Regions from separate parts of the Nocardiopsis sp. CNS-639 genome, predicted to be linked through region 2. Evidence: riboswitches for the same ligand, from Rfam matches in the RefSeq annotation. Region 2 holds a riboswitch; the other holds the start of a gene.
What was found. A riboswitch is a leader RNA that binds a small molecule or an ion and turns the genes downstream of it on or off. The one in region 2 is predicted to bind glycine.

Region 1 (15,523 bases), on a different contig from region 2:
ATGCGTGGGCAAGCGCACGGGACGCCCTTCCACGGCGAGTTGAGCGCCGCGGCCAGCGAGGCCTCCGGCTTCGCCGCCTGGCTGCACGCGGACCGGGGGGACATGGGATCGGCCAGGGCGTACTACCGCACCGCCGTGACGCGCGCGCGCCAGGCGGACATGCGCCTGCTCGACGTGTACATGCTGGGCTCCCTGGCGGCCTTCGAGACCGACACCGCCGAGGACCACCACCTGGGTCTGGGACTGGTCCAGGAGGCCGAACACGTCCTGGGCCCCGCCGCCCACCCCACCGCGCGCGCCTGGCTGGCGTGCGTGGGGGCGCTCGCGCACGCCGGGAACGGGGACGGCGCCGCGGCCGCGCGCGCCCTGGGCCGGGCGGAGCGGGAGGTGGCCCGCTCCGCCAACACCGACCCGCCATGGCCGTGGGTGTTCGCCTTCGACGAGACCAAGGTCGCCGGTTACCGCGCCCGGGTGGGCGTGCGGCTGCGCCAGCCGCACGACGCCCGGCGGGCCTTCGCCGAGGCGTTCGCCCCCAACGGGGGCAACCCCAAGCAGTCCGCGGTCCTCCAGGTGGAACTGGCCTCGGCGCACGCCGACGCGGGGGACGTGGACGAGGCCTTCCGCCTGGTCCACGAGGCGCTGAACACGGGCGTGCGCTACGAGTCCGAGCGGATCATCGGCCGGGTCCGGGCCTTTCGCCGCCGCTACTCGGGAACGCGGGCGCGCTGCGTGGCCGCCCTGGACGACCGGCTCCTGTCCCTGGTGAGGGGCGTCGCCGCCCAGGGGTAGGAAAACCGCGAAGCGATCATCTGGGAGGTCCCGTGATCCACATCGGAGTCACCGGTCACCGCGACCTGGCCCCCGACGTGCGACGCACCGTCACCGCGCTGCTCACCGCCCACCTGGAGCCCTACGGCTGCGAGATGGTGGGCCTGTCCTGCCTGGCCGACGGCGCCGACGCCGTCTTCGCCGAGGCCGTCGTCGCCGCCGGAGCCCCGCTGGAGGCGGTCATCCCCGCCTCCGGCTACCGCCAGGCGCTGCCCGAGGAGCACCACCCCGTCTACGACCGCCTCCTGCGACAGGCCGTCCTCGTGCACACGCTGCCCCGCACCGAGTCCACTCCCGAGGCTCACCTGGAGGCCGGAAGGCTGCTCGTGCGGCGCTGCGACCAGCTCGTGGCCGTCTGGGACGGCCAGCCCGCGCGCGGCCCCGGCGGCACCGCCGACGTGGTGGCCTACGCGCGCTCGCTCTTTCGCCCGGTCTCGGTGCTGTGGCCCGAGGGCGCCCGCCGCTGATCCCCGGTCAGGCGCCGGCCAACCGCGCCGCGCAACCCCCAGCCGCGCCGCGAAGGAGAAGATCGGCACCCTCCCACCGCCCAGCGTCCACCACCCGCGCCGCGCGCCCCGCAGCGAAGGAGAAAAGCGGCCCCACCGACACCGTCCGGCCCGGGGGCCGGTTCAGCGCCCGCCCGAGACCACCGCGTTGACGTCCGCGGCCCTGAGCACCCCGCGCACCCCACCGGCCTCGTCCACCACCACGTACTCCGGCAGCGGATGACCCGTCAGCGCCAGCAGCAACTCCTCGCCCTCCAGACCCACCGGCACCAGAGAATGCTCGGTCACCGCACGGGACACGCTCGACACCGGCACCCACGCCCGGCGCTGCGGCTCGATCGCCCCGGCCGCCGCCGGGTGCACCACCGCCGTGGGAGCGCCCCGGGCGTCGGTCACCACGACCTCCACCGCCTCCGCCTCCCGGGCCCGGCGCTCCGCCTCGGCCAGCGGAGTGTCGGCCGACACCGTCACCGAGGACCGGGCCAGGTCCCGGGCCCGCAGACGCGGAATGCGCTCCCGCACCCGTGCGGAGCGCAGCGCGTCGGAAGCGCCCATCCACATGAAACCGCCCAGGACGAAGCCCCACACCACGCTCCACGGGCTGAGCCGTCCGCCCGCCCACCACGTGATCAGGAACGGCAGCGCCACCACCAGCAGCGCCAGCACCCGACCGCCCCAGGCCGCGGCCACACTCCCCGCGAAGGGCCTGCCCGTCGCCTTCCACACCCCGGCGCGCAGCAGCCGCCCGCCGTCCAGCGGAAGCCCCGGCAGCAGGTTGAACGCGCCCACCAGCAGGTTGGCGATCCACAACTGGAACAGCAGCTCACCCACCACGGTGCGCGGCTCGGTGAACAGGTACAGACCGAACCCGCCCGCCGCCAGCAGCAGGGAGAACAGCGGACCGGCGAACGCGATCCAGAACTCACGCCCCGGCGTGGGCGCCTCGCGCTCGATCTCGGAGACCCCGCCCAGTACGTACAGCACGATGCGCCGGACCGGCAGGCCGTACATGCGCGCGACCACCGCGTGCGCCAGCTCGTGCACCAGCACGGAGGCGTAGAGCAGCACGGCGAAGACGAAGGCCAGCAGGTAGGCGGGCGGCCCCAGCGCCAAGCGGCCCTGGACGACGCCGCCGTAGACCAGGGTGATCAGAGCCGCGACGATCAGCCACGAGGAGGTTACGTACACGGGGATGCCGAAGGGGCGGCCGATCAGTAACCCCGGTCTGGCGGAACGCTCGCGGGGTCTGGGCGCGGATGGGTCACTACCGGTCGTCACACCCCCAGCCTACGGCCCGCCCGCCCCGACCCCGCGGCGCCCACGACCCGGCTCCGCACCGCACCGCCCGCCCGGTTGTCCACAGGCCCGATCCGCCCGTGGTGCTACGCCGGGCCGCCGGTGTTTCCTGAATACAGGGGGCCCACGGGGCCGGTCGGCACCGTGCTGCCCGGATTCGGGACCGCCGCCCGCGCCCGTCCCCCACGGGCCGCTTCTCCACAGACCGCTCTCTCCACGAGCCGCTTCTCCACGGGCCGCTTGTCCACAGGCCGCCCTCTCCCCTCGCGGCCTGTCGCGACCTTCTCATAGGCTCGATCCATGACCACCGCGCTCCTCCCGTCCGCCCTCTCCCCCTCCCGGGCCTCCGACTTCCTCCAGTGCCCGCTGCTGTTCCGCTTCCGCACCATCGACCGCCTCCCCGAGGCGCCCAGCGCGGCTGCCCTGCGCGGCACCCTCGTCCACGCCTGCCTGGAGCGCCTGTACGAGCTGCCCGCCGAGTCGCGCAACCCGCGCAACGCCGTCGGCCTCGTCGAGCCCCAGTGGAAGAAGCTGCGCGAGAAGAAGCCCGAGCTGGACGAGCTGTTCGCCGACGACACCGAGCGCGACACCTGGCTGGAGTCCGCCCGCGACCTGGTCCGCCGCTACTTCGACCTGGAGAACCCCACCACCCTGGAGCCCCGCGACCGCGAGATGCGCCTGGAGGTGTCCCTGCCCACCGGCCTGCGGCTGCGCGGCTACGTGGACCGCATCGACGCCACCCCCTCCGGCCAGATCCGGATCGTGGACTACAAGACCGGCAAGTCCCCCGCGCCCCGGTTCGAGGACAAGGCCCGCTTCCAGATCTTCTTCTACGCGGTCATGATCTGGCGCGACCTCGGCGTCGTCCCCACCCGCCTCCAACTCGTCTACCTGGGCGGTGACGGCGCGGTGCGCTGGTACGACCCCACCGAGGACGAACTCCGGGCCGCGGAGTCCGAGATCGCCGACATCTGGGCGCGAATCGAGGCGGCAGGACGCGCCGGGGTGTGGGAGCCCCGCAAGAGCAAGCTCTGCGGCTGGTGCGAGCACCAGGCGCTGTGCCCGGAGTTCGGCGGCACCCCGCCGCCCCTGCCCGCACCGACGGACCGCCCACGCGGGTGACCCGCCCGCACGCCGACCGCGCGCGTGACCCGGCCGGGCACCGGCAGGACGCGGGCCCGGCCCCGCACCGGGGGCGACCCCGCCCCACCCGCGCGCCCGCAGTCCGCTGACACGGGTGACCCCGGCCTCGGACCCGCGCACCGCCCGGGATACGGCACAATTCCCCCTGTGCCCGTCTCAGTACTGCTGGTCGACGACCAGCCCCTCGTCCGCGCCGGCTTCCGCATGATCCTGGAGTCCGCCCCGCACCTGTCCGTCGTGGGCGAGGCCTCCGACGGCCGCGAGGCGGTCCGGGCGACCCGCGGCCTGCTGCCCGACGTCGTCCTCATGGACGTGCGCATGCCCGGTATGGACGGGATCGAGGCCACCCGGCAGATCGTGTCGTGGGCACGGCCCCTGGGACACCGGGTACGGGTCCTGGCACTGACCACCTTCGACCTGGACGAGTACGCCGTCGAGGTGCTGCGCGCGGGCGCCTCCGGGTTCCTGCTCAAGGACGCGCCGCCCGCCGAACTCGTCTCGGCCGTGGAGGTGGTCGCGGACGGGGCGGCGGCCATCTCCCCCGCGGTGCTCAACCGCCTGCTCGACCGCTTCGCCCCGCTCCTGCCCTCCTCCTCCCCCGGCACCGAACCCGCCGAGGACACCCTGACCGCCCGCGAGCACGAGGTCCTGCGCCTGCTCGCACGCGGGTGGTCCAACGCCGAGATCGCCGCCCACCTGGTCCTGGGCGAGACCACCGTCAAGTCCCACGTCGGCAACATCCTCACCAAACTGGAACTGCGCGACCGGGTCCAGGCGGTGGTCTACGCCTACGAGCACGGACTGGTCCGCCCCGGTGAGCGCGACCACGGCTCCGGACCCGGCTCCGGCTGACACCCGCGACCCGCGTCCCGGGAGGACCTGGCCACCAGGTCCCGCGGACCCCGCCCGCGACACACGCACCGGGCCACCAGGTTCACCGATCCGCGCGGACACACGGCCCCGGCACGCGAACCCCCGCCCCGCAAAGGCTCCGGCCCGGCCCCGGGCCCCCCGGACACGGGCCCCGGGCGCGGCACCGGGGACCCCGGCGCGTCGCTGTGGACGGGCCCCCGGCCTTGACAGGATGATCCGGTGATCGAACTCACCGGCCACGAGCCCCGTTCCGGGCGAACCCCACCCTCCGGGACCGCGTCCCCTCATGGGTTGTCCACAGCACGCCGGTCACCACGGGTACAGGCGGGGAGGAGACGGAGACAGGAATGCCAAGCAAGCGGGAGCGACCCGTGCCCCCGAGCGAGGACCGCCTGCTCAGCAGGATGCGGGACTGGCGGGAGGCGCACGAGCGGGAGCTGACCCCGGACGGCTTCGACGAGACCGAGGACGTCAACCTCCCCGACGCCCGCGCCATCGACCTGGTGCTGCGGGTGGGCGAGCTGATGCTCGCCAGCGGAGAGGGCACGGAGGCCGTCAGCGAGGCGATGCTCAGCCTCTCGGTCGCCTTCGACCTGCCCCGCTCGGAGGTCTCGGTCACCTTCACCACCATCACCCTGTCCACCCACCCGGGGGGCGAACACCCCCCGATCACCGGCGAACGGGTGGTGCGCCGCCGCACCCTGGACTACTTCCGCGTCAACGAACTGCACACCCTGGTGCAGCAGTGCGCGCTCGGCCTGCTGGAACTGGAGGACGCCGCCGCCCGCCTGACCCAGATCAGGCGGGCCCGCATGCCCTATCCCAACTGGCTCATCGCGGTCGGGTTCGGCCTCATCGCCTCCAGCGCGAGCCTCATGGTGGGCGGCGGCCTGATCGTGGCGACCGCGGCCTTCCTGGCCACCGTCATGGGCGACCGCACGTCGGTGTTCCTGGCCAAGCGGGGCGTCGCGGAGTTCTACCAGATGGCGGGCGCCGCGGTGGTGGCCGCCACGATCGGCGTGGCGCTGCTGTGGGCCAGCACCACGCTGGACCTCGGCCTCCAGGCCGGGGCGATCATCACCGGCAACATCATGGCCCTGCTGCCCGGACGCCCGCTGGTCTCCAGCCTCCAGGACGGCATCAGCGGCACCTACGTGTCGGCGGCGGCGCGCCTGCTGGAGACCTTCTTCATCCTGGGCGCGATCGTGTCCGGCGTGGGCGCGGTCGCCTACACCGCCCAGCGCCTGGGCGTGAACATCAACCTGGAGGACCTCCCCTCCGCGGGAACCTCGATGGAGATCCCCGTACTGATCGGCGCGGCGGGGATCGCGGTGGCCTTCGCGATCTCGCTCGCCGTACCGCCCCGGATGCTGCCGATGATCGGCGTGCTCGGCGTGATGATCTGGGTGATCTACGCGAGCATGCGCGACCTGCTGCACGTGCCCGCGGTGGTGGGCACGGTCGCGGGCGCGGTCGCGGTGGGCGTGGTGGGCCACTGGCTGGCGCGGCGCACGCGCAGACCGGTGCTGCCCTACCTGGTCCCGTCGATCGCCCCGTTGCTGCCCGGCAGCATCCTGTACCGGGGCCTGATCGAGATCACGCAGGGCGACCCCTCCGCCGGGCTGCTCAGCCTCGCGGAGGCGGTCACGGTGGGCCTGGCGCTGGGCGCGGGGGTCAACCTCGGCGGCGAGCTGGTCAGGGCCTTCCAGCACGGCGGACTGGCCGGCGCGGGGATGCGCAGCCGCCCGGCGGCGCGCCGGACACGCGGCGGGTACTGAGTTCCTCGTGACCGAGGCCGGACAGGGCAGAACCATTGCTGGCCTGGGGGTGTCTCACTTTCCGAGAGCGGACGACAGCGGCGGGGCGAACACATCCGTGTTAAACCGCGACAAGCATGTGATGTGAACCACTACTCTTGGCGTCAGCTCAACGACGAGCACCTCTGGACCGAAAGGCCTGTCCCATGTGCAGCCACGAACCTGCCTGCCCGTCCTTCGAGGACACCGACCGCGAGGCGGCCCGGGTCGTCTCCAGCCACCCCGAGCAGGGCTGGAGCCTGCTCTGCAACGGCGTCGTCCTCTTCGACGACACCGGTGAGCTGCTCCCCGACGGGGCGGTCGTCGCCCCGCACCGGCCCCGCGTCGCCGCCTGACGCCCGGCCGCGCCCGCACACCGCGGCCGCGAGGCCGACGTACCCCGCCCGGCAAGCACCCCCGGGCGGTGAGGTGTCCCCCGACGGCCCCCGGTGACCGCACGATCGCCGGGGCCCGTCCCCGGCCTCACTCCCGGACCGCGTCGGGCCACCCCTCCGGCAGCACGTCCTGGCCGCCCATCGCCTCGCTCAGCCGACGCCGGAAGTCGGCGTGCACTCCGGGCCCCCACACCAGTCCGCTCGGCGTGCGCAGCGCCTGTTCCATGACGGCCCGCAGCGCCGCCGGGCGCGCCTCCCCCTCGGCCACCGGCAGCGCCAGCAGGGCGTGCATCTGGGTGACCACGGCGAACAGCTCCCCCGCCAGCGCGGGCGCGCTCGCGGTCGCCGCGGCCTCCTCCAGGTAGGGGTCCCACCACGCCTCCCCGGTCCCGCCGTCCCCGTCATCCTCGGGCGCGGCGAAGCCCCTGCGCAGCCGCCGGCGCACCTCCCCCGCGGTATCCGGGTCCCGGTCCCCCAGGCCCAGCCGCCAGACCCGCTCGGCCGTACCGGGGTCCCCGCGCAGGGCCAGCAACCCCGCCAGGAGTTCCACGGCGGCGGCGAAGGTGCCCGGCGCGGCCCCCGGCTCCTCGGCGTCCTCGGAGGCCGCGTCCGGGTCCACGATGGCGCCGACGTCGGCGATGGCGTGCTCCAGGTGGGTGGCGGCGCGCAGCAGGCGCAGGCCGGGGTCGTCGGCGACCGACAGGCCGCGTTCGACCGCGGCCGCGGCGGCGCCCGGCAGCCCCCGCCCCAGCAGGCGTTCGGCCAGGTCGCGGGAGGCGTCCACGACGGTGGCCGCGTGCAGGCGGCCGAGCGAACCGGGATCGGACGGCAGGGCCAGCGCCGCCTCCCAGTGCTCCTCGGCCCCGTCGGTGTCGCCGCGCCCCTCGGCGGAGCGGGCCAGCCCGTAGTGCGCCACGGCCGTGTAGTCGGCCCCGCCCAGGTCGAGCAGGCGGCGCCAGACGCGGTCGGCCTCGGCGTGGTCGCCGTCCTGTTCGAGGGAGAGCGCCAGGTGGTAGGCGGCGCGCGGAGCGTAGCGCGGGTCGCCGGTGGCCAGGGCGCGGCGGGCGGCCTCACGGGCGGCGGCCAGGTCTCCCCGCTGGTCCTCGACCACGGCCAGGCCGAGCAGGGCGCGGGCCTGCACCCGCGGGTGGGGGTTGGCGGCCACCGCCTGCTGGTAGAGCTTGGCCGCGCGTTTGAGGTGGCCGCTCCCGGCGAGGTCCTGGGCCTGGTCGCACAGTTCGGCGGCGCCCTGCCCGGTCGGCGCCTGCGCCTCGTCCGTGTCCCGGGGATCGGTGGCCGGGGGCGGGTCGGCGGGGCCAGAGCGCGCGGAAGGTCCGGACGTCGTGGTCATGCTCTCCGCTTTCCATGGGGGTGGCGGGGTGGCGGTCCGCGTGGTGGGAACGCGATCCGTGTCGCCGCAACTCTAACGCCTGCGGCGGCCGGGGACCGGGGACCCGCGCCGCGACCGGTGGGCACGTCCCGCTCTTCACCCCTCCCCCGCCGAGGGCAGAGAACAAAACGGACTTTTACGACGTAGATCTCTAAAGGGGCAACAGGGAAGGGGCGCCGGTCCTCGGACCGGCGCCCCTTCCCGCGGCCCGGGCCGCCCTACAGCTCGAAGGCCTCCGGCGGCGGGCAGGAGCAGACCAGGTTGCGGTCACCGTAGGCCTGGTCGATCCGGCCGACCGGCGGCCAGTACTTGTCCGTGCGCAGCGACGCCAGCGGGTAGGCCGCCTCGGCGCGCGTGTAGCCGTGCGACCACTCGTCCGCGGTCACCGCCTCTGCGGTGTGCGGGGCGTTGCGCAGCGGGTTGTCCTGCGCGTCCCACTCTCCCGAGGCCACCTTGTCGATCTCGCCGCGGATCGCGACCATCGCCTCCACGAAGCGGTCCAGCTCGGCGAGGTTCTCGCTCTCGGTCGGCTCCACCATCAGGGTGCCGTTGACCGGGAACGACATCGTCGGCGCGTGGAAGCCGTAGTCCATGAGCCGCTTGGCGAGGTCCTCGTTGCTGATGCCGCTGGCCTTCTGGAGCGGGCGGATGTCCACGACGCACTCGTGCGCCACCAGACCGCCCGCACCGGTGTAGAGCACCGGGAAGTAGGGCTCCAGCCGCTTGGCCAGGTAGTTCGCCGACAGCACCGCGACCTCGGTGGCCGAGCGCAGCCCCTCCTCGCCCATCATGCGCACGTAGGCCCAGGAGATGGGCAGGATGCCCGCCGAGCCGAACGGGGCCGCCGAGACCGGTCCGACCCCCGTGTGCGGGCCCGCCTCGGGCTGGCCCGGGTGGTTGGGCAGGAAACCGGCCAGGTGCGAGCGGACCGCGACCGGACCCACGCCCGGACCACCGCCGCCGTGCGGGATGCAGAAGGTCTTGTGCAGGTTGAGGTGGCTGACGTCGGCCCCGAACTCGCCCGGCTTGGCCCAGCCCAGCAGCGCGTTGAGGTTGGCGCCGTCCACGTACACCTGGCCGCCCGCCTCGTGGACCAGTCGGCACACCTCGGTGACGGTGTCCTCGTACACGCCGTGCGTGGACGGGTAGGTGATCATGATGGCGGCCAGGTCGTCGGCGTGCTTGTCGGTCTTGGCGCGCAGGTCCTCCAGGTCGACGTTGCCGTTGTCGTCGCAGGCCACCACGGCCACGCGCATACCGGCCATCACGGCGCTGGCGGCGTTGGTGCCGTGCGCGGAGCTGGGGATCAGGCACACGTCGCGGTGGGCCTCGCCGCGCGAGCGGTGGTAGCCGCGGATGGCCAGCAGCCCGGCGAACTCGCCCTGGGACCCGGCGTTGGGCTGGAGGGACACCGCGTCGTAGCCGGTGACCTCGGCCAGCCAGGACTCCAGCTGGCGGATCAGGGTCACGCTCCCGGCGGCCTGGTCCAGCGGCGCCAGCGGGTGCAGCCCGGCGAACTCGGGCCAGGTGACGGGCTCCATCTCCGCCGTGGCGTTGAGCTTCATGGTGCACGAGCCCAGCGGGATCATCGTGCGGTCCAGGGCCAGGTCGCGGTCGGAGAGGCGGCGCATGTAGCGCAGCAGCGAGGTCTCGCTGCGGTGGGTGCCGAACACCGGGTGGGTGAGGTAGTCCACCTGGCGGGCCAGCTCGGCGGGCAGGCGGTCGGCGTCCTCGTCCACGCTCAGGCGCACGCGCGAGGAGCCGCGCTCGGCCTCGCCGAAGGCCGCCAGGACCTTCTCCAGGTCGGCCTCGGTGGTGGTCTCGTCCACGCTCACGCCGACCGTGTACTCGTCCGCGGTCAGCAGGTTGTACCCGGCCTCCAGGGCGGACTCCACGACCCGGGCGGCGCTGGGCACGCGCACGCGCAGGGTGTCGAAGTAGGCCCGGTGCAGGACCTCGAAGCCGCGCTCGGCGAGGGCGTCGGCCAGGGCGGCGGTGCGGGTGTGCACCTGGCGGGCGATCGCGCGCAGGCCGTCGGGGCCGTGGTAGACGGCGTACATCCCGGCCATGACGGCGAGCAGGACCTGCGCGGTGCAGATGTTGCTGGTGGCCTTCTCGCGGCGGATGTGCTGCTCGCGGGTCTGGAGCGCCAGCCGGTAGGCGGGCTTGCCCGCGTTGTCCACCGAGACGCCGACCAGGCGGCCGGGCAGCTGGCGGCGCAGCTTCTCGCCCACGGACATGTAACCGGCGTGCGGGCCGCCGAAGCCGAGCGGGACGCCGAAGCGCTGTGTGGAGCCGACGGCGATGTCGGCGCCCAGGTCGCCGGGGCTGCGCAGCAGCGTCAGGGCCAGGATGTCGGCGGCCACCACCGCGAGGGCGCCGCGTTCGTGGGCCTGGGCGATGACCCGGCCCGGGTCGCGCACGGCGCCGCTGGAGGCCGGGTACTGCACCAGGACGCCGAAGGCGTCGCCCTCGGGCAGGCCCTGCGACAGGTCGGCGACCACGACCTCGATGCCGAGGGGTTCGGCGCGGGTGCGCAGCACGTGCAGGGTCTGGGGGAAGACGTCGGCGTCGACGACGAAGACGTCGGCCTTGCTCTTGGAGGCGCGGCGGGCCAGGGTCATGGCCTCGGCGGCGGCGGTGGCCTCGTCGAGCAGGGAGGAGCCCGAGACGGGCAGGCCGGTCAGGTCCGAGACCATGGTCTGGAAGTTGAGCAGGGCCTCCAGGCGGCCCTGGGAGATCTCGGGCTGGTAGGGCGTGTAGGCCGTGTACCAGGCGGGGTTCTCCATGATGTTGCGCAGGATGACCGGAGGGGTGAGGGTTCCGTAGTAGCCCTGGCCGATCAGCGAGGTGCGCACCTGGTTGCGGGAGGCCAGGTCGCGCAGCTCGGCCAGGGCCTCGGCCTCGCTCAGCGCCGGGGGCAGGTCCAGCGGCGCGCTGCTCCCGGGGCCGGTGAGGATGGACTCGGGCACGGCGTCGGCCATGAGCTCGGCGGTGGAGCCGTAGCCGACCGCCTTGAGCATCTCCTGGACCTCGGCGGGCGTGGGGCCGATGTGGCGGTCGGCGAACACCCGGGCGGGCGCGCCGGGGGTGTGCACGGGCTGGTCTGGCACGGAGACCTCCTGGTGACAGGGCCGAGTCGGGTCGGCGGTGTTCCTCACGGTCTCCCCCTCTGTCACCGGGCACGACGGCGCCCAGGCTTCAGAGCGGCCTCCTCCACGCGGTCCATGGTGCCTGAGAGGTTACTGGGGAGTATTGCCCCGTCGGCGCCCCGTTGCGGGGTCTCTCTCGCGCGGTGTCGACAGCCAGCTGACGATCTGTACGTGTGTACAAGCAGGGTGAATGTCGGTTTTCATCCCTGTTGTGACTACGACCGTACTCGATGGTCGCCCCGGGCAGCTCTTCCGGGCAGGCGTTTCGCCCACATCACACCCAGAACCTGGAGGTTCGTCCAAGTAGCCGTGGCTCCAAAGCACCCGCGCCCCCGGCCGACGCACGGCCGCCCCGGGAGTGCGGGCGGCGCCTGTCGGTCTCAGCCGGTGCGGCGCTCCCGGCGACGCCTGGCCAGCTCGTCCACGGGCTGGGGCGCGGCGGCGGGCAGGTCGGCCCGCTCCTCCGCGGGCACCACACCCAGGGCCTCCTCCACCTCGCGCCAGACGTTGCCCAGCGCCAGGCCGAACATGCCCTGCCCGCGCTGCATGAGGTCCACGACCTCCTCCGGGGAGGTGCACTCGTAGACGCTGACGCCGTCGCTCATGAGGGTGATGCGGGCCAGGTCGGGGGCGGGACGACCGCGCAGGTGGTCGACCGCGGTGCGGATCTGCTGGAGGGATATCCCGGTGTCCAGGAGCCGTTTGGCGACCTTGAGCAACAGGATGTCGGGGAGGCTGTACAGGGGGGCGTTGTGGGCTCCGGTGAGCACGCTCGGCTCCACCAGGCCGGTCCTGGCCCAGTAGTCGAGCTGGCGGTAGCTGATCCCGGCGGCCGTACACGCCGCGGGGCCCCGATACCCGACGTCCATAGGCAGCGCCACCAAGTCTTCTTCGCACAGTAGGCCCTGCTGCCCCGCTAGCCGCAGCGCGGACCGCCTGTCATGGGGATCCCGCTTGCCGCTCGCTACCGCCACGCCGACCTCCGGCTTCTCGTCCCACGGCGGTCTCGACAGGGGATGTCCACTCAGGGAACGGGTGCGCCGTGGGTTCCACTGCACTGAAGGTAGGACGGCCGACCGGCAGCGTCAATGACACCGCGCGGCGCGTCGCCAAGTGCGCGCGGCGCCGGTGTGCCGGGGCCTCCCCGTTGGCGCCCGACGCGCACCCGGGGGTTTCGGCCCTGATCATTACGACCACTTCCGTTACCCAATCTATCACCGGCTCCGCGGGCGAAGCCGCAGGTCGGGGCGTGTCCTCCCCGGCACGCGACACCGCAGCGGCACAGGACCCGCGCCTGGGCGCGGGCCCCGGGGGAGTGCACGTGCGTCACCGGACTACTCCGTGCGCCTGCCGAAGTCCTCGGGCGAGATGTTGTCCAGGAACTCCCGGAACGCCTCGACCTGGTCCTCCTGCTCGTCCGGGATGGGCATCCCGGCCTCGTCGATCACGTCCTCGTGCGCGTAGATGGGCGTGCCCGTCCGTAACGCCAGGGCGATCGAGTCGGAGGGGCGCGCGCTCACCTCCACGCCGTTGCTGAAGACCAGCTGGGCGTAGAAGATGCCGTCGCTGAGGCCGGTGATGTTCACCGTCTTGAGCCCGGTGTCCAGGGCGTCGAGGACGTCCCGGAACAGGTCGTGGGTGAGCGGTCTGGCCGGTGCGACGCCCTGTTGGGCCAGCGCGATCGCGGTGGCCTCCACGCCGCCGATCCAGATAGGCAGGTAGCGGTCACCTTCGGATTCCTTGAGCAGGACAATCGGCTGGTTCGAGGGCATCTCAACACGGACGCCGACGACCTCCATGTGCTTCACAGCGTCTCCGTCCCACGAGTCGTGATGCCGGATGGGCGCTCGTCCCTGCTCCCGCTGTGGATCAGGACCCGAGGGCGAAATCGGCACCCTTCGTTACAAAGTTCTCCGGCGGCGGGGGGCCGCAAACCTCATCGGCCCACCCGCCGCTCCCGCGGTCGTCCCCGCGCCGGTCAGCGGCGCGGTTTGGTCAGCAGGACCATCCGGAACTTGCCGATCTGGATCTCGTCGCCTCCGCCGAGCTGGGCCTCGTCGACCGGCTCGCGGTTGACGTAGGTGCCGTTGAGGCTGCCCACGTCGCGGACTCCGAACCCGTCGCCGCGGCGGAAGAACTCCACGTGGCGCCGGGAGACGGTGACGTCGTCCAGGAAGATGTCGCTGTTGGGGTGGCGGCCGGCGGTGGTCACGTCACTGTCCAGCAGGAAACGGCTCCCGGCGTTGGGGCCGCGCCTGACCACCAGCAGAGCCGTGCCCGGCGGCAGAGCGTCGGGGTTGGCGGGGTCGTCGCCGCCCAGCTCGTCGCCGGACTCCTCCTCTTCCAGGGCCTGTATGCCCGAGAGGGAGATGGTGGACGTGACGTCTCCGCCGGAGTCCCTGCCAGTGCCGGGTCGGGGGCCCTGCTGTTCGGCTCTGCGGATCGGAGTTCCGCAGTGGGAGCAGAAACGGGCATCATCCGCAACGGCGTGACCGCACTGCGTGCAGTAAACGCTCGACATAGGTCGGCTCGGCCTCCTACCGCACGGGGCGGTGCTTGATTGGGCTGATCGGTGGCACGTACCGGGCGTCGGGCGGGCACGCGGCCCGCACGCCGTCCGGTACGCGGTGAGACGGCCCGCTGTCGCGGCAGCGGTGCGCCTCACACGGTCGGTCGCTAGGTCTCATCCCCCGTGTCGCACTCCTTGTCACCACCGGCGAGGGTGTCCGCCGTTGCCGGGATACCCGGTCCGATAGGCGACGCGGCGCTTCGGGGAACACTCGACTTTAAACCATATCCCTGTCCAGGAAGGGTTTTGCTCCTCCCCCGCCCACTGTGGACGACCCGTCGAAAACGGATCGCCGAGCGGTGTGCCCGCCGTCGCGGAGGGTGTCCGGCGACGGCGGCGGGCCGGATCGGGGCAACACGCCTGTCCTGGTGCTGATGCCGTGTCGGCGGGTTTGGTTCTCCACGGATCCCCCTGGATTCGCACCGACTTCACCGGACCGCCACGACCTGCCTGTATGCCCATTTTAACCCGCGGGGTCACGCACGGTAGGGACCGCGCCCGCGTACCGGGCGTGACAACGCGGGTACGCGCCGCGCGGGCGCGGACGGACGACCCGTCCGCGCCCGCGCGACCCGCCTCAGCCCTCGGCCCGTTCCACGACGGCCGCCCACTCGTCCAGCAGACGGTGTGCGGTGTCGGAGTTGGGACCTTCGGCCCAAAGATGGGTGACGGCCTCCGCGGTGTCGGGCAGGACCAGGGCCCAGCTCCCGTCCGGCTCGATCACCCGGACGCCGTCGGTGGTGTCGAGTTCTCGGCCGCCAGCCGCCTCCACGACGGCGCGCATCACGCTCCCCTTGACAGCCCACGGGGTGGGCACCGAACGGCGCAGCAGGTGCGCCTGGGGGATCGTGCGGTCGATCTGGCTCAGCGAGCGGCGGGTCCTGGCCACCAGCGCCAGCAGCCGCACGAAGGCGGCGATGGCGTCGGTGGTGGGGCTGAACCGCGGCACGATGAACCCGCCGCGGCCGTCGCCCGCGAAGATGACGTCGTCCTGGGCCTGGACCGCCTTGGTCAGCTCGTCGGTGGCCGTGGCCGTCCAGTGGACCTTGACCCCGTGCGAGGCGGCCACGGTCTCGGCGACGCGGGTGGTGGTGACGGGCAGGGCCACCGTCCCGGTCCCGTACTCGGCGCAGACCAGCTCCAGGACGACCAGCAGGGCCCGGTCGCTGTGCACCAGGGCGCCGTTCTCGTCCACGATGGACAGCCGTTCGGCCACGGGGTCGAAGCGCACGCCGAAGTCGGCTCCCGATCCCGAGACCAGCTCGCCCAGCCGCCCCAGGTCGCGGTTCTGCTTGGCGACGGTGTCGGTGGGCGAGGATTCGTCCAGCCGGTTGTTGACGGTGAGCACGTCCACGCCGATCCGGCCCAGCAGGGAGGGCAGGATGAGCGAGCCGCTGCCCCCGGCGCAGTCCACCACGACCTTGAGTTCGGCCTCGGCGACGCCGGAGGTGTCCACCTTGCGCAGCAGCTCGTGGGAGTAGCTCTCCACGTTGCGCGACGGGAAGGTCAGCTCGCCGATCTCGCCGGGGAAGGCCCGGCGGTACTCGGCGCGGGAGAAGACCCGGTCGAGCTTGC
Region 2 (15,523 bases):
CCGGCGGGCCACCTCCTGGTAGACGGGGACGTTCGAGGCGGGCAGTGCCTCGCGCAGGGCCATGTCCCGCTCCCGCCGGTCGACGGGCTGGGATCCGTCCCCGTGGGGCACCACCTCGTCCACGTCCCCGACCGCGCCCGTCTGGAGCCCCACCAGGGTGCTGACGAGGTCGAAGGTGGACGCGGGAACGGCGCGTTCGCGGGCCCGCTCCGGCCCCACCACGGTCGCCTCCCGCTCCATCACGTCGTGGAGCACGAAGGCGCCCTCCACGCCCGCGTCGGCGAACACCGCCTCCAGGTCCTCGCGCTCGACGGCGGCCACGTCGCCCCGCGTCAGGGGCGGGGGCCCGGCCTCCGTCCCCTCCCGGGCGTGCCCGTCCGGCTCCCGCGGTCCGTCCACGGCCCCGGCGCACCCCGTGCCCGCGGCCAGGGACAGGACGCATCCGGCCGCGAGCGAGCGCGCCGTCCTCCCGGTGTCGGTTCGCATCCGTCTCCCTCCCCGGTCGGTACTCTCCGCACACGCTAATCCCCGCGTTCCCGCTCCAGGGTGGAGGCGGCCGGAGTGTCGAAGACCGGAGGGAGCGCGGCGGACACGGCGCGGACGGCGCGCGACGGTGCCGCTCACGGGTGCCGCGCGGGAGCTCCCGCGCGGCACCGGGCACCCTTGGGCGCCGTTCACGGCCGCTGCTAGGCTGAACGTGTTGCTGACCCCGTACGGGAGAGTGCCCGCGTATCCAGCGCGGGCCGCCGAAGGAGCAATCCCTCCCCGAAGACAACCTCTCAGGCACAGCGGACCGTACGGGCGAGACCACTCTGGAAAGCAGGGACAGCCGTCCCTCGCCGAAGGTGCAAGCCGCGCCGAGCGCGCGGCGAAGCTCTCAGGCACAGATGACAGAGGGGGAGGATGGCAACGCCACGCACGTCACGACGCCCATCCTCTCGGGAGTGCCCATGTCAGATGCCGCATACGCGCCGCGCGCGACAGCGCTGCGCGAGGTCCACGAGAAGGCCGGCGCCACCCTCGTCGACTTCGCCGGGTGGCTCATGCCGCTGCGCTACGGCAGCGAGACCGCCGAGCACCGTGCGGTGCGCGAGGCCGCGGGCCTGTTCGACCTCTCCCACATGGGCGAGATCCGGCTGACCGGCCCGCAGGCCGCCCAGGCCCTCGACCACGCGCTGGTCGGCCACCTGTCCCAGGTCAAGGTGGGACGCGCCCGCTACTCCATGATCACCGCCGAGGACGGCGGTGTCCTGGACGACCTCATCGTCTACCGGCTGCGCGAGGACGAGTACCTCGTCGTGGCCAACGCCGCCAACACCGCGGTCGTCGCCCCGGCCCTGGCCGAGCGGGCCGCGGGCTTCGACGTCGAGGTCCGCGACGAGTCGGCCGAGTACGCGCTGATCGCCGTCCAGGGACCCCGCGCCGTCGACGTCCTGGCGCCGCTGACCGACGCCGACCTGGACGGCATCCGCTACTACGCCGGGTACGAGCACACCGTCGCCGGTGAGCCCGTCCTGCTCGCCCGTACCGGCTACACCGGTGAGGACGGCTTCGAGATCTTCGTCAGCCCCGCGGACAGGGCCCCCAAGGTGTGGGATGCCCTCATGGCCGAGGGTGAGCGGCACGGCCTCGTCCCCGCCGGGCTCTCCGCGCGCGACACCCTGCGCATGGAGGCCGGGATGCCGCTGTACGGGCAGGAGCTGACCGCCGACCTCACCCCCTTCGACGCCGGTCTGGGCCGGGTCGTGAAGTTCGACAAGGGCGACTTCGTGGGCCGCGCGGCCCTGGAGGAGGCCTCCCGCTCCTCCCGCCCCCGCCGCCTCATCGGCCTCGTCGCGCGCGGGCGCCGCCCGCTGCGCCAGGGCCAGGAGGTCCTGCGTGACGGCGCCCCCGTCGGAACCATCACCAGCGGCGCGCCCTCGCCCACCCTGGGCCGCCCCATCGCCATGGCCTACGTGGACGGCGACCTCGACACCTCGACCGGCGCGTTCACCGTGGACGTGCGCGGGCGGGGCGAGGACGTCGACGTGGTCGAGCTGCCGTTCTACAAGCGGCAGTCGTAGGAGCAGGGGCCTTCACACCCCGAAGGCCCGCACGCCCCGGCGCGGCGGGATCCCCACACAGGGGACCCGCACGCACGGGGCGCGACCGGGCGTAGGCCGGGCCGGGCAGCCGTACGGGCGCGCGGCAGGAAAATGGAACACCTCCAAGGAGAGTTGAAGTGAGCGTTCCCACGGAGCTGGGTTACACCGCCAAACACGAGTGGGTCGTGGTCGAGGACGGGATCGCGACCGTCGGGATCACCTCGTTCGCCGCCGAGTCCCTGGGCGACATCGTCTACGTCGAGGTGCCCGAGGTCGGCAGCGAGGTGACCGCGGACGAGCCGTGCGGCGAGGTGGAGTCCACCAAGTCCGTCAGCGACGTCTACTCGCCCGTGAGCGGTGAGGTCACCGAGGTCAACGCGATCCTGGAGAACGAGCCCGAGACCATCAACTCCTCGCCCTTCGAGGACGGTTGGCTGTTCAGGGCCCGGATCTCCGAGGAGCCCTCCGACCTTCTCTCCGCAGAGGAGTACACCAAGCTGACCGAAGGCGAGGAGTAGGCCCCCGATGGCTACTGACAACACGCTCAACCAGACGCTGGGCGAACTGGACCCCGAGGTGGCGGCCGCGGTCGACGCGGAGCTGGCCCGCCAGCGCGACACCCTGGAGATGATCGCCTCGGAGAACTTCGCCCCCCAGGCGGTGATCGAGGCTCAGGGCACCGTCCTGACCAACAAGTACGCGGAAGGGTACCCGGGCCGCCGCTACTACGGCGGGTGCGAGCACGTCGACGTCGTCGAGCAGCTCGCCATCGACCGCGCCAAGGCGCTGTTCGGCGCCGAGCACGCCAACGTGCAGCCGCACTCGGGCGCGCAGGCCAACACGGCCGTGTACTTCGCGCTGCTCAAGCCGGGTGACACCATCCTGGGCCTGGACCTGGCCCACGGCGGCCACCTGACCCACGGCATGAAGATCAACTACTCCGGCAAGATCCTCAACGCGGTGGCCTACCACGTTCGCGACGAGGACGGCACCGTCGACTACGACGAGGTCGAGGCGCTCGCCGAGGAGCACCGGCCCAAGATGATCGTCGCCGGGTGGTCGGCCTACCCGCGCCAGCTGGACTTCGCCCGCTTCCGCAAGATCGCGGACTCGGTCGGCGCGCTCCTGATGGTGGACATGGCGCACTTCGCCGGTCTGGTCGCGGCGGGGCTGCACCCCAACCCGGTGCCGCACGCCGACGTGGTCACCACGACCACGCACAAGACCCTGGGCGGCCCGCGCGGCGGCATGATCCTGGCCAAGGCCGAGCTGGGCAAGAAGATCAACTCCGCGGTGTTCCCCGGCATGCAGGGCGGGCCGCTGGAGCACGTGATCGCGGCCAAGGCTGTGGCCCTCAAGGTCGCCGCGGGCGAGGAGTTCGCCGACCGCCAGCGCCGCACGGTCTCGGGCGCCAGGCTGCTCGCCGAGCGGCTGACGCGGCCGGACGCGGCCGAGGTCGGCGTGAAGGTGCTCTCGGGGGGCACGGACGTGCACCTGGTCCTGGTGGACCTGGTGAACTCCGAGCTCAACGGCCAGGAGGCCGAGGACCGCCTGCACTCGATCGGGATCACGGTCAACCGCAACGCGGTGCCCAACGACCCGCGTCCGCCGATGGTCACCTCCGGTCTGCGGATCGGCACCCCGGCGCTGGCCACCCGCGGTTTCGGCGACGAGGACTTCGCCGAGGTCGCGGACGTCATCGCCGAGGTGCTCAAGCCGGAGTTCGACGAGGCCGCGCTGCGCGGCCGGGTCCAGGCGCTGACCGCGAAGTACCCGCTCTACCCGAACCTGTAGAGCCTTGCCGTGCGGGGCCGGGCGGCCCCGCACGGCGATCCCATGCCCGGGCCCTGTACTCGACGAGGAGGACAGCCATGGCCATCAGCGTGTTCGACCTGTTCAAGATCGGAATCGGACCGTCCAGCTCGCACACGGTCGGGCCGATGAAGGCCGCGCGCACGTTCGTGGCCGGACTGCGCGAGGAGGGCCTGCTCGACGGCGTGGCCCGCGTGCGCGCGGAGCTGTACGGCTCCCTGGCGCTCACCGGCAAGGGGCACGGCAGCGACCGCGCGGTGGTCCTGGGACTGATGGGGCACACCCCCGAGCACGTGGACGTGGACGCGGTGCCCGGACTGGTGGAGGGGGTGCGCCGGGAGCGGACCCTGTACCTGGGCGGGCACGGAGGGCCGCCGGTGGCCTTCGACCCGGCCGTGGACGTGGACTTCCGCCGCAGGGAGAGCCTGCCCGACCACCCCAACGGGATGCGGTTCGTGGCACTGGACTCCTCCGGCGCCGAACTGGCGGCGAAGGTGTACTACTCGGTGGGCGGCGGGTTCGTCGTGGACGAGCGCGCGGCGGGCGCGGACCGGATCAAGGCCGACGACACCCGGGTGCCCCACCCCTTCTCCAGCGCCGAGGAGCTGCTGGGGATCTGCGCCGACACCGGGATGTCGATCAGCGCGGTGATGCTCGCCAACGAGCAGGCGTTCGGGCGCTCCCCCGAGCGGATCAGGGCCGAGCTGCTCGTGCTGTGGGAGGCGATGCGCCAGTGCGTGCGCCGCGGGGTGACCACCGAGGGCAGCCTGCCCGGCGGGCTGAAGGTGCCCCGGCGGGCGCACCGCCTGTACCGGCAGCTGGGCGGCAACTGCGACGAGTCGGGCCTGCTGGCGCCGACGGGGGTGGACTCCGACCCCATGCGCGGCAGCGACTGGATCACGCTCTACGCGCTGGCCGTGAACGAGGAGAACGCCGCGGGCGGCCGTGTGGTGACCGCACCGACCAACGGGGCCGCGGGCATCGTGCCCGCCGTGCTGCACTACTACCTGCACTTCAGCCCGGGGGCGGGCGACGAGGGCGTGGTGCGGTTCCTGCTGACCGCGGGGGCCGTGGGCATCCTGTTCAAGCAGAACGCGTCGATCTCGGGCGCCGAGGTGGGCTGTCAGGGCGAGGTGGGTTCGGCCTCCTCGATGGCCGCCGCCGGGCTGGCCGAGGTGCTGGGCGGCACCCCCGCGCAGGTGGAGAACGCCGCCGAGATCGCCATGGAGCACAACCTGGGGCTGACCTGCGACCCCATCGGCGGCCTGGTGCAGGTGCCGTGCATCGAGCGCAACGCGCTGGCCTCGGTGAAGGCGATCAGCGCCGCGCGCATCGCGCTGCGGGGCGACGGCAGCCACTTCGTGTCGCTGGACAAGGTCATCCGGACCATGCGCGACACGGGCCGCGACATGATGGACAAGTACAAGGAGACCTCGCGCGGCGGCCTGGCCGTCAACGTCATCGAGTGCTGAGGGATCCGTCTTCCTCCCGGCCGACGTGGCCCGCCCGCCGGGGCGCGGGGAGAGGGTACGGGGACCGCGCCCGGTCGGGAGCGGTCCCCGTGTGTGTCAGGCGTCGGTTCCGGTGGGCGCGGGCGCCTCGGCCGCGGCCACCCGCGCGGGGTCGGGGGCCTTGGTGACCAGGCTGGCCACGACGAGCGCGACCAGGGCGGCGGGCAGGGCGACGATGACCGCGTTGAGGTCGCCCGGGGTCCCGGCGACCTGCCAGCCGATGGTGGTGGCCGCGCCGACCACCAGCGCCGCGACGGCGCCCGCGGTGGTCGCGCGCTTCCAGAACAGCACCGACAGGACCACCGGGGTGATCGCGGCGCCGTAGACCGTGTAGGAGTACATCTGCAGTTCCAGCACGGTCGGGAAGAACAGGCTCAGCGCCAGGCCCGCGAGCGCGATGCCCAGGACCGACAGGCGCTGGACCACGAGCTTGCGGCGCTCGTCCACACCGTCCCCGGCGAAACGGGCGTACAGGTCGTAGGCGACGTTGGAGGCGCAGGAGAGCATGTACGAGGACCCGGTCGTGATGACGAAGGCGACCGCCCCGGCCAGGATCAAACCGCCCAGCACCACCGGGAGGTAGCCCTCGGAGGCCAGGCTCAGCACCGCCATGTCGCCGTTGATGCCGGGCATGAGGATGGCGGCGCAGGTGGCGAGCAGCACGACGGGCACGAAGACGAAGAAGCTGCCCACGAACATGCCCAGGGTGGAGGAGCGCGCCTCGCGCTCGTCCTTGGCCGCGGCCAGGCGCTGGTACATGTTCTGGTCGGCGAGCAGGAGCAGGAAGAGCGGCAGGAAGTAGCCGAGCAGCTGCAGGGCGGTGAGTCCGCCGCTGAAGGTGGTCGCCTGCTCGGGCAGGCCGTCCCAGTAGGCGCCGGGGCCGCCGATCGCGGCGAACACCAGCGGCACCGACACGAACAGGCTGAGCAGGATGAGGATGGCCGAGACGAAGTCGGTGTAGGCGACCGAGAACAGGCCTCCGGTGACGGTCAGCAGCGTCACGACGACCGCGATGAGCACGGTGCCCTGGGTGGCGGACAGCGGCGTGACCAGGCTGACGACGTACCCGCCGCCGACGAACTGCGAGGCGGTCAGCCCCAGGAAGGCGATGGTGGTGACCACGGCGGCGACGGTGCGCACCCCGATGCCGAAGCGGACCTCCAGCAGTTCGGGGATGGTGTGCCGGGACGCCCGGCGGATCCGGCGGGCCGCCAGGAGCAGGACCAGGATGCCCAGCGGCGTCCCCGCGAAGAAGATCATCCCGGCCGTCGGGCCGTAGGTGTAGGCGAAGTTGGCGCCGCCGATGATGGTGCCCGAGCCGACCCAGGTGACCAGCATGGTGGCGATCATGACCGGGCGGGGGAGGCTGCGTCCGGCGAACAGGAAGTCGTCACCGCCGCGCAGCCTGCCCGAGCGCACGAAGTAGAGGGCGATCCCGATCATGGCCAGGATGTACACGGCGAGGATCACGAGATGGGTCGTCTGCATGGGCCACCTTCGCGGCGAGGTTGGGTTCGGGGGACGTGCACGGGAGGGGCCGCCCGCGGGGCGGCCCGACCGGGCCATGTAAGCAGCCCCGCCGCGTGAAGTGCAACACTTATTGCAGCGAACGTGACCCTGATCACGTCACAGTCGTGTCACCGCGTCTTCCCAGGTCGTTCCCCCCGGCGTCGCTCAGAAGAGCTCCGTGCTCTCCCAGAGCCGCTCCGTGTCGCGCACCGCGGTCAGCACCTCGTCCCCGCCGAGGCGGGCCAGCTCGGCCAGCACCGCGTGGACGACCGCCATCACCGGGGTGAGCGAGGGGAACATGCCCACACCCTCGCTGGGCACCAGCAGCACGTGCGCCGCCCCCTCCGCCAACGGGGAGTCCCTGCGGTCGGTGATCACCGCGACCGGCACCGACCGCTCACGGGCCACCCGCGCCGCCGAGCGCAGCGCGACCGGGAGCCGCCACAGGTCGCACGCCAGCAACAGGTCATCGGGGCCCATCCGCGCCAGCGCGCTGACCAGGCCGGTGCCGCCCAGCTCCAGGCGCTCCACGTCGTAGCCCATGATCCCCGCGGCGTGCGCGAGCTGCACGCCCGGCGCCGCGAAGGTGCCCGAACCCACCACCCGCGTCCGGCGCGCCCCGTGCACCGCGCCCGCCAGGGCGCGCACCCGGGCGGGGTCCAGGGTCCGCTCCAGGTCGCGCAGCCCCTCGCGGTCGGCGCGGAAGGCCTCGCGCACGGGGTCGGCGTCGGACCCGGCGTGTTCGGCAAGGACCTCTCCGGCGCTGAGCGAGGCCAGGTAGCGCGAGCGCAGTTCGACGCGCAGGGCGGGCCAGCCGGTGAACCCCAGGGCCTGCGCGGCCCGCACGACCGTGGCGACGTTGACCCCGGCCCGCTCGGCGAGCTCGGCGGTGCTCGCGTAGGAGGCGAACCTCGGCTCGTCCCGCAGCACCCTGACCACGCGCTCGGCCGCGCGGCCCAGGCGTCCGCCGCCGAGCGCGGCCTCGATCCAGTCCGCCATCACCCCTCCGTCCCGGCGCCCCGGACCGCGCCGCACCCCCAAGCGATACCACCCCCGCGGGGTGGCCCCCTCCCCGTGGTGCAACATATATTGCAACAACGCGAACCCCGACGGAGGTATCCATGACCCGCCAGTCAGAACCGCACATCCTCTTCACGGGCGCCGGGCTGCTCGACCCCGAGGCGGGCACGAGGACCCCCGGCTCCTGGCTCCTGGTGCGGGACGGCCTCGTCGCGGGCAGCGGCCAGGGAACACCGCCCGAGGTGGGGCCGCGGGTGCCGACCGTGGACCTGGCGGGGGCCACCCTCATGCCGGGCCTGATCGACGCCCACGTGCACCCGACCGCCTTCAGCGCCGACCTCGGCGCCGCGATGGACCAGTCGCCCGCCTACGTCGCCAGCTACGCGGGACGGTCCCTGGGCGACATGCTCAGGCGCGGCTTCACCACCGTCCGCGACGTCGCCGGGGGCGACTGGGGGCTGGCCAGGGCGGTCGAGGAGGGGCTCGTCGACGGCCCCCGGCTCATGTTCGGCGGCAAGGCGCTGTCGCAGACCGGCGGCCACGGCGACTTCCGCACGCCCGGCCGCCAGGGCAACGACACCCACGCCTGCTGCCCCGGCGCGGGCATCGTCTGCGACGGGCCCGTGGAGTTCCGCCGCGCGGCCCGCGAGCAGCTGCGCACCGGAGCCCACCACCTCAAGATCATGCTCTCGGGCGGCGTCGCCTCCCCCACCGACCGCATCGACTCCACCCAGTCCTCCGAGGACGAGATCCGGGCCGTGGTGGAGGAGGCCGAGGCGGCCAACCGCTACGTGACCGGCCACGCCTACACCGCCCGCGCCGTCAACCGCGGGCTCCGCCTCGGCGTGCGCTGCATCGAGCACGGCAACCTCATCGACGAGAGCAGCATCGAGCTGTTCCTGGAGCACGACGCCTACCTGGTGCCCACCCTGGTCACCTACCAGGAACTCTCCCGGCAGGGGGCCGCCAACGGGCTGCCCGCCGCCAGCCAGGCCAAGGTGGACACCGTGCTCGACCGGGGGCTGGACGCCCTGCGCATGGCCCACGAGGCCGGGGTGAACCTGGTCTTCGGCAGCGACCTGCTCGGCGGCATGCAGGACCGCCAGAGCCAGGAGTTCGCCATCCGCGGCCGGGTCCAGCCCGCCGCGGACGTGCTGCGCGCCGCCACCGTCAACGCCGCCCGGCTGCTGGGGCTGGAGGGGGTCGTCGGCACCCTGCGCGACGGGGCGCGGGCCGACCTCGTCGTGGTCGACGGCGACCCGCTCACCGACATCGGGGTCCTGGCCTCGCCGGAGACGAGCGTGCGCACCGTGCTGCGCGACGGCCGGATCCGCCACGAGCGCGACGCCGTGCGCTGACGCGGTCGGCGGGTGCGGGCACCGGGGCCCGCACCCGCCGTCGCTCAGGAGATGGTGGCGGACGCGTCCATGTACAGGAACTCCCACAGGTGGCCGTCGGGGTCGGCGAAGGAGCGCGAGTACATGCCGGTGTGCTCGGTGGTCCTGGCGTGGGTCGCCCCGGCCACGGCGGCGGCCTCCGCGATCCGGTCCACGTCCTCGCGGCTGTCGGCGCTCAGGCAGGTGATCACCTCCGCGCCCGCGGAGGTGTCGGCTATCCCCGAGGGCGTGAACTCCGCGAAGAAGGGTTCGGACAGGAACAGGACGCGCGAGGTGTCGCTGACGACCATGCACAGCGCCCTGTCGTCGGAGAAGGCCTCGTCGTAGCCGAAGCCCAGCGCGCTGAAGAACTCCCGGGTGGCGTCGACGCTCTTGACGGGCAGGTTCACGAAAGTCGTTCGAGTCATGTGGCGAAGCTAACAGCAGACACCGACAATCGGCGGCAGCGGCTCAGGCCAGGCTGCGCCGCGGGTTCTTGGCAGGTGCCGTCATCGACATCCGCACGACGGCCGGGACCTGCTCCAGGTCCAGCGCCCGGCGCAGGTTCGCCAGCGCCTCCGAGCTCACCCGCCGCCACACCCCGGCCACGTCCGCGTCGTCGTCCAGGGTCAGCGCCAGGCGCAGGTGCGGCGCCTCGGCGGACTCGGTCAGCCTCGCGCGGGCGCGGCGCACGCCCGGGTAGTCGGCGACCTCCTGCTCCAGGGCCCCTCGGGCCACGTTCTCGGACATCTCCACCCGCCCCTGCTCCCCGCGCTCCAGGACCAGGCGCCCCACCGTGTCGTTGAGCCCCTGGGACATCAGCCAGCGCAGGGCCAGGAAACCGGCGACGAAGGCCACCGCGACCACCGCGTAGGGCACCCACTGCTGGTCGAGCGCCTCCCTGGCCCCGGGGCCGAGCAGGACGCTGTCGGCCGCTCCCCCGCCGAACAGGCCGCGCCCGGCGGCCAGCGACCCCAGCCCGGCCACGAGCAGCACCGCCCCCACGACCGCCAGCCCCCACCGGTTTCCCCGCGCCGACCTGCGCGACCTGTCACCAGCCATGGTCAACCCTCCGCGTACCGCACGTGGGTGGCGATCCGCATGCTGCGCAGCGGCGCCAGCTCCTCCAACCGCCGCTCCACGGCCGCGGTCACCTCGGCGGGCAGCCCCGCCGACCCGCGCATCCCGGTGCGCGCGTGCACCCGGATCCTGTTGCCGCGCACCGTCACGTGCACGCCGTCGACGCCGCTGACGCCCTCGGCCGCGGCGGCCACCGCCCGGCGCAGCGCGGGCCGGGTCAGCCCCACCACCAGAGCGGGGTCGTCGGTGCGCAGGGCCGTCCAGCGCCCCCGTCCGGGGGCCAGGGCGGCCACGATCAGGGCCAGCCCGATCAGCGCCAGGACCGCCGAGGCGATCTGCACCGACGGCATCGACCAGGTCGTGGTCGCCGCGTACCCGCTGGCCGCGCCGACCGGGATCAGCCCCAGCGGGCTTCCCGCCAGGGCCGAGATCACCTCGGCGGCGGCCACGACGGCCACGAGGAGGATCACGAAGCCCGTGATCACCGCGGGCCAGGACCGCCGCGGACGGAACGTGTGGACGGCCACCCGCCTGGCCCGGCGGTCGACGCCCTGGTCTGGGCGTCCGAGCACCTCTTCCACGGTGGTCATGTCAGCGCACCAACTCCGCGATCTCGATGTCGATGTGGTGGACCCGCTTTCCGGTGATCTGCTCGATCCGCCGCCCGACGTGCCCGCGCACCCGTGCGGCGACCTCGCGCACCGAGTGCGGGTAGCGGACGCCGACCCTCAGCCTGAGCAGCACGACCTCGCCGCTCACCCGGGCCCGCGCCGTGCGCGACCGGGCGGGGAGGGCGCCGGGGACCTCGCGGACCGCACGCGCGGCCGCCTTCTCGACCACACCGGGTTCGATGACGGTGCGACCGCCGGGGTCGCGTTCGCCCCCGCTCCGCTCCCGGGCGACCTCGTCGCCCGGGCGCTCCCTCTGTCGGGGAACCGTACTGGTCCGCACTCCGGCCACGTCCGCTCCCTCACATCTCAGGCGGAGCGCCGCGAGAACACCGCGGTGAGGTCGATCTCGCCCTCCATCGCCCGACCGGCGACGAACCCCGCGAGCCCCAGGATCAGGACCAGCGCGAAGGCCGTGAACCCGCCGAACGCGGCGGCAAGACCCAGCACCGTCCCGTAGGACAGTCCGACGATGGGCCACATGGCTTCCCCCTCTTGTCCAGCACCCGATGCTGCCTGCTCAACCACCCGTGCGGGCGCCGTCCCGCAGTCCCGCGACCACGTCCTCCACGGACACGTGGACGGTACGGCCCCCGGCGACCGGGGTCAGACCGCGGCGCAGCTCGGCGGCGATCTCCGGCAGGGGCCGCCCGAACCGGACCACGACGCCGACCTCGACGCTGTCGTCGCGTACCGCCACCCCCAGGACCCGTCCTCCGGGGACGGGCGTGGCCAGCGTGCCGAAACCCCCCGAGGACAGCTCCACCACGTCCGGGAAGCGCTCGGCCTCCCGCACCAGGCGCCGGGCGACCTCACCCGGGTCCCCGTCGGCGGCCGCCATCACTGCACCCGGGGCGCGGACCCGCCGTCGTCCTCGCCGCGGTCGTCGTCGGGCAGGTGGATGTCGTCCACCCGGATGTTGATCTCGGTGACCTCCAGCCCGGTCATGCGCTCCACCGCCGAGGTGACGTTGCGGCGCACGGCCGCGGCCAGGTCCTGGATGGCGGCTCCGTACTCGACGACCAGGTCGATGTCGACGGCGGCCTGGCGCTCGCCCACCTCGACCGAGACGCCCCGCGCGACCGAGCCGCTGTCGCCGCCCCGGGTCACGACGTCCCTGACCGCGCCGACCGCACGCGCGGTCCCGCCGCCCATGGCGTGGACGCCGCCGATCTCACGCGCGGCCATGCCGGCGATCTTGGCGACCACGCCGTCCGCGATCTGGGTGCGCCCGCCCTCCTCGCGTGAGGAGTCCCCCCGGCTGATCCGGCCCGACTCGCGGGCTCCCGGCACCTTGGTCTCGGTTCTCATGTCCGTCACTGGGTCCCCCTACGCAGTGTGCGGGCCGCACGGGCGGTCGCGGCGCCGAAGGCGCCCCCGGACCGCTCCCCGCGCCTTCCCGGCGGATGTGCCCTCCCAGAGGGCCGGACCGAAACCCGGGCCCGTGTCCTGGCCGGAAGGATGTCGAACTGACCACACCATATACATACACACTGTATCCGACAAAGCACCGTGAGTAATTTTTCCTGGTCGGAACGGGCAAGGTCAGTCCCGTCTCCGACCCAAAACAGCGTCGAGAATCTGGTCGGGGCAGGAAAACGCACGGGGGCGCCCCCGGGCGCCCCCGTGCGCGGACCGCACCCCGCCGCCGCGCGGCGGGCGTCCGGCTCAGCCGAAGATGACCGTCTTATCCCCGTTGAGCAGTACGCGGCGCTGAGCGTGCCAGTTGACCGCGCGCGCCAGCGCCACCGACTCCAGGTCCCGGCCGATCGCCGTGAGCTGCTCCGGACTGTGCGTGTGGTCCACCCGGGACACCTCCTGCTCGATGATCGGGCCCTCGTCGAGGTCGGCGGTGACGTAGTGGGCGGTCGCGCCGATCAGCTTCACACCGCGCGCGTGGGCCTGGTGGTAGGGCCGAGCGCCCTTGAAGCTGGGCAGGAAGGAGTGGTGGATGTTGATGATCCGGCCGGACATCTTGGCGCACAGCTGCTCGGAGAGCACCTGCATGTAGCGCGCCAGGACCACCAGGTCCACGTCGTAGGAGTCGACCAGCTCCAGCAGGCGCGCCTCCTGCTCCTTCTTGCTCCCGGCCGTGACCGGCAGGTGGTGGAAGTCCACGCCGTAGGAGTCGGCCAGGAACTCCAGGTCGGGGTGGTTGGAGACCACGGCGGCGATGTCGGCGTCCAGCAGGCCGCTGCGCTGGCGGTAGAGCAGGTCGTTGAGGCAGTGGCCGAACTTGGACACCATCACGATCATGCGCGGGCGCACGTCGCGGGGGTTGAGGGTCCACTCCACGAACGCGTCGCCGCCCCGGCCGCCGAAGTCGCCCGCCAGCGCCGCGAAGGCGCCGCGCAGGACGTCCTCCCCCACCACGCCGTCGCCGCCCCGCTCCGCCACGAACTGCATCCGCAGGAAGAAGCGTCCCGTGTAGTGGTCGCCGTACTGCTGACTCTCGGTGATGTTGCAACCGTGGTCGGACAGCAGGTTGGCCACAGCGGCGACGATGCCCCGGCTGTCGGGGCACGAAAGGGTCAGGACGTACTCACGCTCACTCATGGAAAGAACCACTCCCGGGGTCGGACGGCTGATCAGCCGTGACACCCCAGGGTATCGCCCCCGCGACACCGGGGGCCGGTTATCGCGAGACCGTCCGCGGACCGCCCGCCGCGGGGGTACCGGGTCCTCTTTTCCGCCGAGAATATGAAAGACATTCATGTTCTGGCATGCTCAGGACATGACAAGTCTGCGCGAAACGTACGAGTCCGCCACACGCGGACTCGAAGCCCCCTTCGCCCTCGTCGACCTCGCCGCCCTGCGCGCCAACGCGGCCGACCTGACCCGCCGCGCCCACGGCAGGCCCATCCGAGTCGCCAGCAAGTCCGTGCGCAGCCGCGAACTGCTGCGCACCGTCCTCGCCCTGCCCGGCTACGCGGGTGTCATGGCCTTCACCCTGCCCGAGGCCCTCTGGCTGGCCGCCGACGACCGCCCCCTCAGCGACGACGTCCTCGTCGCCTACCCCACCGTGGACCGCCAGGCCCTGGCCAGGCTCGTGCGCGACCCCCGCGCCGCCCGCGCGATCACCCTGATGGTGGACGACACCGCGCACCTGGACCTGATCGGCGCCGCCGTCGCCGACGCCGCCGAATCCCGCGGCCCCGACGCCCCGCCGGTCCGGGTGTGCCTGGACGTCGACACCAGCTGGCAGCCCGTGGGACCGCGCCTGCGCGTGGGCACCTACCGCTCCCCCGTGCGCACCCCGGCCCAGGCCGCCGCGTTCGCCCGCGCGGTCGCGGCCCGCCCCGAACTGGAGCTGGACGGGATCATGGCCTACGAGGGCCAGATCGCCGGGGTGGGCGACGCCCCGCCCGGCAGGCCGCTCTACGGACGCCTCCTGCGCGCCGTCCAGCGCCGCTCGGCCGTGGAGCTGGCCAAGCGCCGCGCCGCCATCGTCCACGCCGTCAGGGAGGTCACCGACCTGCGCTTCGTCAACGGCGGCGGTACCGGCAGCCTGCACACCACCGGCCGGGAGAGGGCCGTGACCGAGCTGGCGGCGGGCTCGGGGCTCTACCACCCGCACCTGTTCGACCACTACCGCTCCTTCGGCGGACGCCCCGCCGCCCTGTTCGCGCTCCCCGTCGTGCGCCGGCCCGGACCGGGCGTGGCCACCGCCCTGGGCGGCGGCTACCCCGCCTCGGGCCCCGTGAACGCCCACCGCGCCCCGCTCCCCCACCTGCCCGCCGGGCTCTCCTACAGCGTGAACGAGGGCGCGGGCGAGGTGCAGACGCCCCTGCTCGGCGCCGCGGCCGACGGCCTGTCCGTCGGCGACCGGGTGTGGATGCGCCACGCCAAGGCGGGAGAACTGTGCGAGCGCTTCGACACCCTGCACCTGGTGGACTCCGACACCGGCGAGTACGCGGGCGCCGTGCCCACCTACCGGGGCGAGGGCCAGACCTTCCTCTGACCTCCCCTCCCGCCCGAAGGCGGGAGAAGCCGGCTGACGGAACCCGCCCGCTGGTGGCCCACGCCTGAAAGCCCGCCGGGCGGCGCGGGCTCCACGTACCGGCGCCCGCGGTCCGCCCACCGGCTGAAGCCGGTGGCACTCCCGCGAGGGAAACAGGCGGCGCCCCCGGGGCCCGCGCGTGGCCCGGGGCCCGTGCCGGACACCGCCCCAGCGCCCCCTGGACACCCGGCCCGACGGTCGCCGCACACACGGAGGGGCCCGCTGACGCGGACCCCTCCGAACGTGCGCCGCTCCGGCGCTACTTCCTCCTGCGGTGCACCGCCCAGGCCACCACGCCCACCGCGACGACCGCCCCGACGCCGACCGCGAGCAGCAGCGCCTCCGGGGGGAGCTGACCGCGTGACTGGTAGGTGGTGACGACGTGGCCGTCGCCCTTGACGACGATGCTGCCCTCCTCGGGCTCCACCGGGTGGCTCTCCACGCGCACCGCGCCGCCCCCGAC

Region 1: another riboswitch for glycine. It lies ahead of gcvP (aminomethyl-transferring glycine dehydrogenase); the one in region 2 lies ahead of gcvT (glycine cleavage system aminomethyltransferase GcvT).

The regions. Positions count from the first base shown of each region.
Region 1 is NZ_KB906861.1:156,516-172,038, reverse strand. It holds gene G011_RS0114685 (helix-turn-helix transcriptional regulator) at 1-789, shown strand, start outside; gene G011_RS0114680 (hypothetical protein) at 822-1,295, shown strand; gene G011_RS0114675 (site-2 protease family protein) at 1,458-2,522, opposite strand; gene G011_RS0114670 (RecB family exonuclease) at 2,931-3,752, shown strand; gene G011_RS0114665 (response regulator transcription factor) at 3,921-4,625, shown strand; gene G011_RS0114660 (threonine/serine exporter ThrE family protein) at 4,994-6,424, shown strand; gene G011_RS0114655 (DUF5999 family protein) at 6,610-6,798, shown strand; gene G011_RS0114650 (tetratricopeptide repeat protein) at 6,926-8,188, opposite strand; gene gcvP (aminomethyl-transferring glycine dehydrogenase) at 8,446-11,340, opposite strand; glycine riboswitch at 11,439-11,528, opposite strand; gene G011_RS0114640 (MerR family transcriptional regulator) at 11,760-12,248, opposite strand; gene G011_RS0114635 (bifunctional nuclease family protein) at 12,714-13,187, opposite strand; gene G011_RS0114630 (FHA domain-containing protein) at 13,358-13,900, opposite strand; gene G011_RS0114625 (mannose-1-phosphate guanyltransferase) at 14,526-15,523, opposite strand, start outside.
Region 2 is NZ_KB906888.1:22,752-38,274, reverse strand. It holds gene G011_RS0128230 (penicillin-binding transpeptidase domain-containing protein) at 1-486, opposite strand, end outside; glycine riboswitch at 705-806, shown strand; gene gcvT (glycine cleavage system aminomethyltransferase GcvT) at 951-2,063, shown strand; gene gcvH (glycine cleavage system protein GcvH) at 2,222-2,602, shown strand; gene glyA (serine hydroxymethyltransferase) at 2,610-3,878, shown strand; gene G011_RS0128210 (L-serine ammonia-lyase) at 3,956-5,368, shown strand; gene G011_RS0128205 (sodium:solute symporter) at 5,465-6,895, opposite strand; gene G011_RS0128200 (MurR/RpiR family transcriptional regulator) at 7,082-7,915, opposite strand; gene G011_RS0128195 (amidohydrolase family protein) at 8,038-9,294, shown strand; gene G011_RS0128190 (VOC family protein) at 9,339-9,740, opposite strand; gene G011_RS0128185 (hypothetical protein) at 9,784-10,374, opposite strand; gene G011_RS0128180 (DUF6286 domain-containing protein) at 10,377-10,982, opposite strand; gene G011_RS0128175 (Asp23/Gls24 family envelope stress response protein) at 10,984-11,352, opposite strand; gene G011_RS32250 (hypothetical protein) at 11,370-11,543, opposite strand; gene G011_RS0128165 (hypothetical protein) at 11,581-11,901, opposite strand; gene G011_RS0128160 (Asp23/Gls24 family envelope stress response protein) at 11,901-12,371, opposite strand; gene purU (formyltetrahydrofolate deformylase) at 12,729-13,616, opposite strand; gene G011_RS0128150 (amino acid deaminase/aldolase) at 13,795-15,021, shown strand; gene G011_RS0128145 (DUF3618 domain-containing protein) at 15,320-15,523, opposite strand, start outside.